Regions from separate parts of the Amycolatopsis sp. CB00013 genome, predicted to be linked through region 2. Evidence: riboswitches for the same ligand, from Rfam matches in the RefSeq annotation. Region 2 holds a riboswitch; the other holds the start of a gene.
The links. Region 2 has a riboswitch for S-adenosylmethionine ahead of AMK34_RS37675 (aminotransferase class V-fold PLP-dependent enzyme). Riboswitches for the same ligand answer to the same signal wherever they lie in the genome.
Positions count from the first base shown of each region.

Region 1: linked by a shared signal. The riboswitch ahead of AMK34_RS10865 (methionine ABC transporter ATP-binding protein) and the one ahead of AMK34_RS37675 (aminotransferase class V-fold PLP-dependent enzyme) in region 2 are both predicted to bind S-adenosylmethionine.

Region 1 covers NZ_LIWC01000002.1:199,268-203,655, forward strand. The annotation lists gene AMK34_RS10860 (4-(cytidine 5'-diphospho)-2-C-methyl-D-erythritol kinase) at 1-543, opposite strand, end outside; gene AMK34_RS10865 (methionine ABC transporter ATP-binding protein) at 666-1,676, opposite strand; SAM riboswitch class I at 1,890-1,980, opposite strand; gene rsmA (16S rRNA (adenine(1518)-N(6)/adenine(1519)-N(6))-dimethyltransferase RsmA) at 2,203-3,039, opposite strand; gene AMK34_RS10875 (GNAT family N-acetyltransferase) at 3,080-3,646, shown strand; gene AMK34_RS10880 (DUF222 domain-containing protein) at 3,808-4,388, shown strand, end outside.
Region 2 covers NZ_LIWC01000007.1:171,831-176,218, reverse strand. The annotation lists gene lspA (signal peptidase II) at 1-499, opposite strand, end outside; gene AMK34_RS37680 (hypothetical protein) at 524-1,111, opposite strand; gene AMK34_RS37675 (aminotransferase class V-fold PLP-dependent enzyme) at 1,131-2,474, opposite strand; SAM riboswitch class IV at 2,507-2,621, opposite strand; gene AMK34_RS37670 (M23 family metallopeptidase) at 2,750-3,433, opposite strand; gene AMK34_RS37665 (potassium/proton antiporter) at 3,565-4,388, opposite strand, start outside.

The sequences.
Region 1 (4,388 bases), on a different contig from region 2:
GTCGAAGGCCAGGACCCAATGGAAGGTGTGCCGCGACAAGACCGGCACCAGCTGCTCACCTCGGCCGGTGCCCAACGCGGTCCCGCCGTAGAGCGCGAACGGGACATCGCTGCCGAGCTTCGCGGCGATACCCGCCAGTTCGTCTCGGGAGATGTCGAGCTTCCAAAGCGACGCGAGCCCCACCAGGGTCGCGGCCGCGTCGGCGCTGCCACCGGCCATCCCGCCCGCCACCGGGATGCCTTTGCGCAGTACGACCCTGACCTTGGACTCGCCGTCCGCCTTGCCGACGTGTGCCGCCAGCGCCTGCGCCGCCTTCCAGGCGAGGTTGTTCGCCCCTGTCGGTACGGAGCCTTCGCCTTCGCCGTAGACCTCGACACCGGGATCCTCGGTGACCGCGACGGTCACCTCGTCGGTCAAAGAAAGCGCCTGGAACACGGTCACCAGCTCGTGGTAACCGTCCGGGCGTACGTCACCGACCGACAGGTGCAGGTTGACCTTGGCGGGAACCCTGACGGTTACTGGGGGCGGTACGACGGCGAGCACCCGTCAAGCCTACGTGGCCGTTCCACTTGCGCTGTCACCAGGAGAAAAGAGAACAGGACGAGTCGGACACGAACGGGCCGCCCGGGACGGATTTCGTCCTGGGCGGCCCGTTCGTGGAGGAATCAGGCAGCGACACCCTGCGGTCCGCGGACCGGGTGGGTCACGTGGCCGCCGCGTTCGGCGATCCAGGCGAGCGCGGCGTCCGCACGCTCACCACGGACACCGAGACGGAACCGGCCCACCGGCGTGTCGCCGATCCGGGTCAGGCCACCACCGATGGTGGCGAGTTCGACGTCGAAGCGACCTGCGGCCTCCGGGAGCAACGCACCGACCGAGGCGAAGCCGACCAGCACGACGTCCACCGCGCGGTCGTACTTCGAGGCCTGCGCACGCCCGGTCTCGATCGCGGGAAGCAGCGCCTGCGCGGTACGGCTGTTCGGGTCGGAGACCAGGTCGAGCACGGTCCCGCGTTCGATGATCGCCCCGGCTTCCAGAACCGCGACGTCGTCGCAGACACGGCGAACCACGCCGGCGTCGGGAGTGGTGAGCAGCACGGTGACTCCGAGCTCGGCACGGGCCCGATCGAGCACGGTGAGGACCGCGCCGGACTCCTCGGCCTGCACGCCGGCGGTCGGGTCGTCGGCCAAGAGCACGGACGGCCCGGCGGCCAGCGCCTTGGCGATGGCCACTCGGCGCAGCTGCCCTTCGGACAGGTCGCCCGGCCGCTGCCCCGCCCGGGGGGTGAGCCCGACCAGGTCGAGCAGGTTGCCGACCCGGTTGCGCCGCTGCGGCCCGTCGAGACCGAGCTGTTCGAGCGGCGAAGCGATGTTGCCGGCGATGGTGCGCTCGGCGAGCAATTCCGGTTTGGTGCTCACGACGCCGACCTGCCGCCGGATCTCGCGCAGACGGCGTCCGTCGAGAGTCCCGGTGTTGAGGCCGTCGAGGCGGACGACGCCACGGTCGGGACGCTCCTGAAGACCGATGCAACGAGCGAGGGTCGACTTGCCGGAGCCGGCCGGGCCGACGACTCCGAACAGCGAGCCCGCTTGGATGTCCACGCTCACGTCGCGCAGCGCAACGACGGGATTTCCGTTGAGGGGAAAGGATTTGGACAGGTTTTCGACAGTGATCACGAGAGGCTCCATGCGAATGGGGCGCTGCTTCTTTCGAGCGCGCCGACCGTCACCGAGTGACCGTCCGGAAACGGACGGTTTTCAGAGGTAAGGGAGAAGGACTCAGGCAGTAACGGTGGAGCGTCGACACGCACTTACCGTGCGGCGACCTTCATCGACGACACGTCGCCTGGTCAGCAGGAGCGGGTGGGTGACCCTGTTCATTAGGCACAGCCTCCATCGGTCCTGGCTGTAGCACCTGCCCTGTGGAGGGTGGTTGCTGCGACTTCGGCGAGCCAGGTCTCTCAGTCGCTCGGGATGGCTCACTGAGTAAAACCGATCCCACTGGATGAAAGCAAGCGCGTAGGCGCAGATCACACGTCTGGTCGCGTCCATCATACAGGATCTGCTGTCCATATAATGGAACGCAGGCAGGTGACTTCGGCTTGCGTCAGGCGCGCTACCTGCTAAGACAATGCAGGCGCATACAAATCGAGAGAAGTCCGGCGGACGTTCACGCGGTGCCGGTCACATCCGAGACAGGCGGTCAACCGGCGGCCGCGGCGATCCGCGCGAACTGGTGGACATCCAGCTGTTCACCGCGGGTCTTGGGGTCGATTCCCGCCTTCTCGAGCAGCTCCCCCGCGCGCTCGGCGGAGCCGGCCCATGACGCCAACGCGGCACGCAAAGTCTTCCGCCGCTGGGAGAAGGCGGCGTCGACCACCGCGAACAATCGCTCCCGGTCCACGGACGACACCACCTCGCCCCGTTCGAAAGCGACCAGTGCGGAGTCCACGTTCGGAACGGGCCAGAACACCGCGCGAGGCACCGCGGCGACCTTGCGCGCCTTTCCGTACCAAGCGAGCTTGACGCTGGGGACGCCATAAGTCCGGCTCCCCGGGCCGGCCGCCATCCGGTCCGCGACCTCGGTCTGGACCATCACGAGACCGCTGGTCAGCGACGGCAGTTCGGCAAGCAGATGAAGTACGACCGGAACCGCGACGTTGTACGGCAGGTTCGCGACGAGCGCCGTCGGACGCGCGGGCAGGTCGTCGGCCGTGATCCGCAACGCGTCCGCGCCGACGACCGTCAGTCGGTCGGCCCCGCCTCGTTCGGCCGCGGTATCCGGCAACCGCCCCGCCAGCACGGGATCGATTTCGACCGCGACGACCTCGGCGCCGGTCGCGAGCAGTCCGAGGGTCAACGAGCCGAGGCCCGGCCCGACCTCCAGCACCACGTCGCCTTCGCCGACCCCCGAGAGGTCGACGATGCGTCGCACCGTATTGGGATCGTGCACGAAGTTCTGGCCGAGCTTCTTGGTCGGACGTACGTCCAGCTCGGCCGCCAGCGCCCTGATCTCCGCAGGACCGAGCAGTTCAGTCACCCGACGATCGTAACCAGCCCCGGTGGGCCACGATTGGCCGGTGGACGACGTCGTACTCGAAGGCGAGAAAGTCCGGCTGCGCGACTGGAGGCCCGGCGACCTCCGACCGCTTCGCGACCTACTCGATCCCACGCGGCCCTGGCATGAAACGAACGGGCCCTATTTCGGCACCCCGACCGCGGCGGCGGCCGACTCGACGGCACGCGAACTCACCACGCCCAAGACCGAGCCCGTCGATCCTCGCACCAGCCTCGCCGTATGCGATCTGAAGGACGGCAGGTTGATCGGCAGGGTCAGCTGGTACTGGGAAAGCAGGCAGACCGACTGGCGGCGGATGGGGTTGGCGATCTACGACGAGCGGTACTGGGGCGGCGGGTACGGCACCGAGGCCTTGCGCCTGTGGACGACCTATTTGTTCGCTCGCACCGACACGCTCCGCCTGGACTTCGCCACGTTCTCGGGGAACCCGGGGATGATCGCCGTCGGGCGGCGGCTGGGGTTCGTGGAGGAAGGCCGGTTCCGGCGCGCTCGACGCTGGGCCGGAGGCGTGCATGACGCCGTCGTCTATGGGGTGCTCCGCGAGGAGTGGGACCGGATGACCGGCTGACCGCGGAGCTGTGATCCCGCCCCCACCATCCGTATGGCGTTTTCGAACCGACACGTATCCCACTCCCGTGTGATCGGCGCAGGTCAGCGCAGGCGGAGCGTAATGATCATCCACCCGATCGATACCGTGCATTCGTTCGAATCTGCCTCGACAATCGAGGGATGACCAGCAAAAACAATCCCAAGGCCTTCCCGCTCAACCTGCCGGAAGGTGACGCCGAACTGCTCCTCGACGAGTTGCAGACACGGCTACGCGAAGGGCGACGTCTGTTCGCCGAAGTCGGCCAGATCCTGGCCGAGATCGAGTCACGTGGGGTCCGAGACCTTTACGGATACAACTCGATCGCCGCCTTCTACGAGCATGTGGCTCGAGTGCCTCGAGCAGAGGCTCAGAGAGTGGCCGGCAGAGCGCTCGCGCTCAATTCGAGACGGGCGCGCGACGGCACGACGATCGATCCCGTCGCGCCGTTGACCGGTGAGTCGGCCAGCACCGGCGCGTTGGCCGAGGCCGGCATCGACCGGATCGTCACCGTCATGAAGAGGCTGCCGGACCACCTCGACGCGGACGAGCGGCTTGAGGCCGAAAAGGGCCTGGTCGAACTCGCGGGCGTCGCAAGACCGCGCGACGTCACGATGGCGGGCACCGACCTGCTCGCGCGACATGATCCGGATGGGAAGCCCAAAGACGATCCCGAGCCGAAACGTCAGCGAAGCGAATTCTGGTTGCGCCAGAAACGGACCGG
Region 2 (4,388 bases):
AAAGGATCACGATGAGCACGCCGCCGACGCAGATCGCGGAGTCGGCGACGTTGAAGATCGCCCAGCCCTGCCCGTTCGGCGCGAAGGCGGAGATCATGTCGACCACGTGCCCCTGCAGCGGGCCGGGGGCACGGAAGATGCGGTCGGTCAGGTTGCCGAGCGCTCCGGCCAGCACCAGGCCGAGGCCGATCGCCCAGCCGACCGAGCGCAGCCGCCGCGACAGCCAGACGATGGCGATCACGACGGCGATCGCGACCAGCGCGAGCACCCAGGTCAGCCCGGTCGCCATCGAGAAGGCGGCACCGGGGTTGCGCACCAGCTGGAAGTACACGAGCCCGCCGAGGAACTCGACCGGCTGCTTGCCCTCGAGCGTGGACACGGCGATCTGCTTGGTGAGGAGGTCGATCCCCCACAGCACCGCGGCGACGACGAACACCACGGCGACGCGCTTCTTGGGCAGCGGCGGCGATGGTGGCGCGGTTTCGGGCTCTGTACTCACTCCCCCATTGTCCACTGAGCGGGTTCAGGCCTCCTCGGCGGCCGCCTTCGGCCTGCTCAGCAGGGCCGCGAACGCCCCGGCGAGCGCGACCAGCGACGACAGCACCAGCGCGAGCTGTCCTTGCGGCGGCACGACCGCGCAGACCACGAACGCCGCCGCCACGACGAGCACCAGCACGCTGCGTTCCAGCCAGGCCAGCAGCACCAGGCCGATCGTCAGCAGGATCGCGCTCCGGGTGTCGCCGTCGAGATCGAATTCCCAGTGGCCGACCAGGTCGGCCAGCGCGATGGCGACCAGTCCGCCGACCGCGATCGCGGCGACCTTCCACCACGGCATGGTCTTCGTCCGAAGGGCGTAGAACAGCACCGTGCCGAGGTAGACCGCGAACACGGCGAACAGCCAGTTGTCCATCCTGCCGATGGCCCCGGACGAAACCGCGGTCAGGGGCGTCCCCGCGTTCTGGACGGAGCCGAACATGCCGCCGTCCCCGTTGGGCACGTAGGCGAACCACCCTTCGGACCGGCGCGTGCCGACGGACAGGGCCACCACGGCCAGCTGGGCGAATCCCAGCAGCGCCAGCGGAAACCAGTAACGCGGTCGCTCGTTCCCCATGCGGGGTGAGGGTAGTGGGTCAGGCGCAGAACGGGGGCAGTTCGCGCGGATCGTTTTCCGGCACCCAGCGGCCTTCCGGCTTCTCGTACTGCCAGCGGGCGCCACGGGCGACGATCTGGCGCAACGCCAGGACGATCCGGTCCACGTGTTCGGTGGTGCTGCCCAGGCCGAGGCTCACGCGCACGGCCTGCTGGCCCGTCGAACCGGCGACGGCGATCAGCCGTTTGGTCGCCACGTGCGCGCAGAACGCGCCGTCCCGCACGCCGATGCCGTACTCCGCGGAAAGGACCGCGGCGAGCCAGCCAGGGTCGAAGCCGTCGACGACGAAGCTGAGCGTGCCGACGCGGTCGACCGGCGCGTCGAACAGCCGCAGTTCGGCGAAGCCGGGGATGGCGGCGAGACCGCGACGCAGCCGCGCCAGCAGTTCCTCTTCGTGGGCGACGACGCCGTCCCAGTTCGCGGCCAGCGTCTCGCAGGCGACACCGAGCGCGTAGACGCCGACAGTGTTGGGGGAACCGGCTTCGTGCCGCTCAGGTCCGGAATTCCAGACCACGGAGTCACGGCTGACGAGCTTCGTCGCTCCGCCGCCGGCGAGGTACGGCTGGGCCGCGCGCAGCCAATCGGCGCGGCCGATCAGCGCGCCGGCACCGAAAGGCGCGTACAGCTTGTGGCCCGACAGCGCGACGTAGTCGACGTCCAGTTCGCGCACCGAGATCTTCCGGTGCGGCGCGAGCTGCGCCGCGTCGAGCGCGATCCGGGCGCCGTGCCGCCGCGCGACGGCCGCGATCTCCTTGACCGGCAACAGTTCCCCGGTCACGTTGGACGCGCCGGTGAGCACGACCAGCCGCGGCCCCTGCGGGCAGTCCGCGAGCGCTTCGTCCACAGCGGACACCGCGGCGAGGCGGGTGCGCGGCGTCTCGATCCGGCGAACGTTCGGCCCCTTCCACGGCAGCAGCGCGGCGTGGTGCTCGGTGTCGAACACGACGACCGACGTGTGCTTCGGCAGGCTGCGGGCGAGAAGGTTGAAGGAATCGGTGGTGTTGCGGGTGAACACGACGGTGTCGGTCGATCGAGCGTCGACGAAGTTTCGCAGGATTCCGCGGGTGCGCTCGTAGAGCTTGGTGGAGACCTGCGAGGCGAACCCGGCCCCGCGGTGCACGCTGGCGTACCAGGGCAGGAACTCGTCGACCGCGGCCCGCACCTTGTCCAGGCAGGGGGCGCTCGCCGCGTGATCGAGGTTGGCATAACCGATGTCGCCGCCGGTGACCAGCGGAACCCGCAGACCGGCACCCGCGACCGTCGGGATTTCTTGCGTGGCAACGGTTTCAGCAGGGGTGCCGGTGCGTTCGAGAGCGAGAGTCATCATCATCCTCCGGGCCAGGGGACCCGACGAGGATCCCGCGCTTGCCCGTCGCACCACGCGACGAGCCAGGTCCTCACCCGGGGCACCCCACCGCGGAAGGAGGGTTGCCGGTCAGCTAGCCGGGGCTTGACGCTGACACTCGTGACCTACGGACGAAGTTAGCGGATGGGCGGGCGATCGAGCCAGCCCTCGTCCGCATCTTGAGACGCCGCTCACGTACTCCGCAAGCGGGAAGAGCCGTTGCCCGGCGCCGCGCCGCGCCGGGCAACGGCAGGTCAGACCCGGAAACGGCCGGGCAGTCCGATGGTCGCGCGGGAGGAGACCTCGGTCGCGGTACCCGAGTACTGATCGGTGCCCGCGGTGAACTGCCAGCCGCCGAAGGTCTTGCCGTCGACCGCCTCGCCGTAGGCCTCGGCGACCGTGGTCGAGACCTCGTCGTAGGACTTGCCGTTCCAGTTGCCGGCGCCGACCCCGAAGTCGCGCGAGTCGCCACCCTGCGCGGCGGCCGTGGGCAGGGTCCACAAGGTGAAGTGCACGTGGGCGCCGGTGCTGCTGCCACCGCAGGGCAGCGCGTTGCCGGTCCGGCCGAGGGCGTCGCCGGGGACGACCTTCTGTCCGTCGGTGACCGAAATGTTCTCCATGTGGTAGTACCCGGTGCGCCAGCCGCCGTCGTGGTCGACGGTCACCCAGTCGCCGCCGGAGCAGTGCTGGATCCGGACAGTGCCCGCCAGCGGGGCGCGAACGGTCCTGTCGCCGGGGCTGAAGTCGATGGCGTTCTTCACGCCGGAGTTCCCGTTGTCCGAGTGGATCCCCGCCGAGTAGACCGATTGGCCCGTCTCGAAGGGCAGCCCGAACGCGGGAAAGGCACCGGCCGCCGTGGCCGTCGGGGCGGCGAGAACCACCCCGACGAGTGCCACCGAGGCCCCCAGACCGGCGAACCGCGCAGGAAGTTTCGTCACCTTGCGTACTCCTTACCCCGTGACACTCACCCATTCGATGGAGTCGATTGCGGGGAAAGTAATCCAAAAGGAGTACAGAAGGGAAGAATTTTCTGAGATCAACCGACGAACAGCTGGTGCCGGTTCGTGACCTACTGGCCGGATTCGCCCTTCCACCTGGCCAGACGGCCCGCGCGGTCGACGGCCCGCAGGCGTCGTTCGGCCGCGTCACGGGCTTCGGAGGTGGTCACGACGAGTAACTGGTCGCGTTCCTGAAGCCGCGTGTTCTTGTTCGGCGTGAAGCCGGTGCCGTCGCGGACGAGGAGGCTGATCGTCGCCCCCACCGGCAGGCGCAGCTCGGCCAGGTAGACGCCGTGCATCTTCGACCCGGTGTTGATCCGGACCTGCAGGAGTTCCGCGCCCATCTCGTCGAGCGGCGCGGAGTCGACGTCGATCTCGTGCGCTTCGGCGTGCTGGGCCAGCCCGAGCGCTCGCGCGAGCGGGGTCAACGTCGCCCCTTGGAGCAGCGTCAGCACGATGACCAGCACGAACACCGCGTCGACCAGCTCCTGCGCGCCGGGCACCCCGGACGACAGCGGGATCAGCGCGAGCACGATCGGGACCGCACCGCGCAACCCGGCCCACGACAGGAACACCTGTTCTCGCCAGGGGATCTTGAACGGCAGCGCCGACAGGAGCACCGACAACGGGCGCGCCAGCAGCAACACGACCGCTCCCGCGACCAGGCCCTGGACCAGGCTCTCGAAGATCCTGCCCGGCGAGGCGAACAGGCCGAGAAGCACGAACAGGCCGATCTGCGCGAGCCAGCCGAGCCCTTCGGCGAAGGAAAGCGTGTCCGACCGGTGCGGCAGCTTCGAATTCCCCAGCACCAGGGCCGCGACGTAAGTGGCGAGCAGGCCCGACGCGTGGGCGAGCTGCCCGCTCGAGTACGCCACGACGCACACCGCGACGGTGG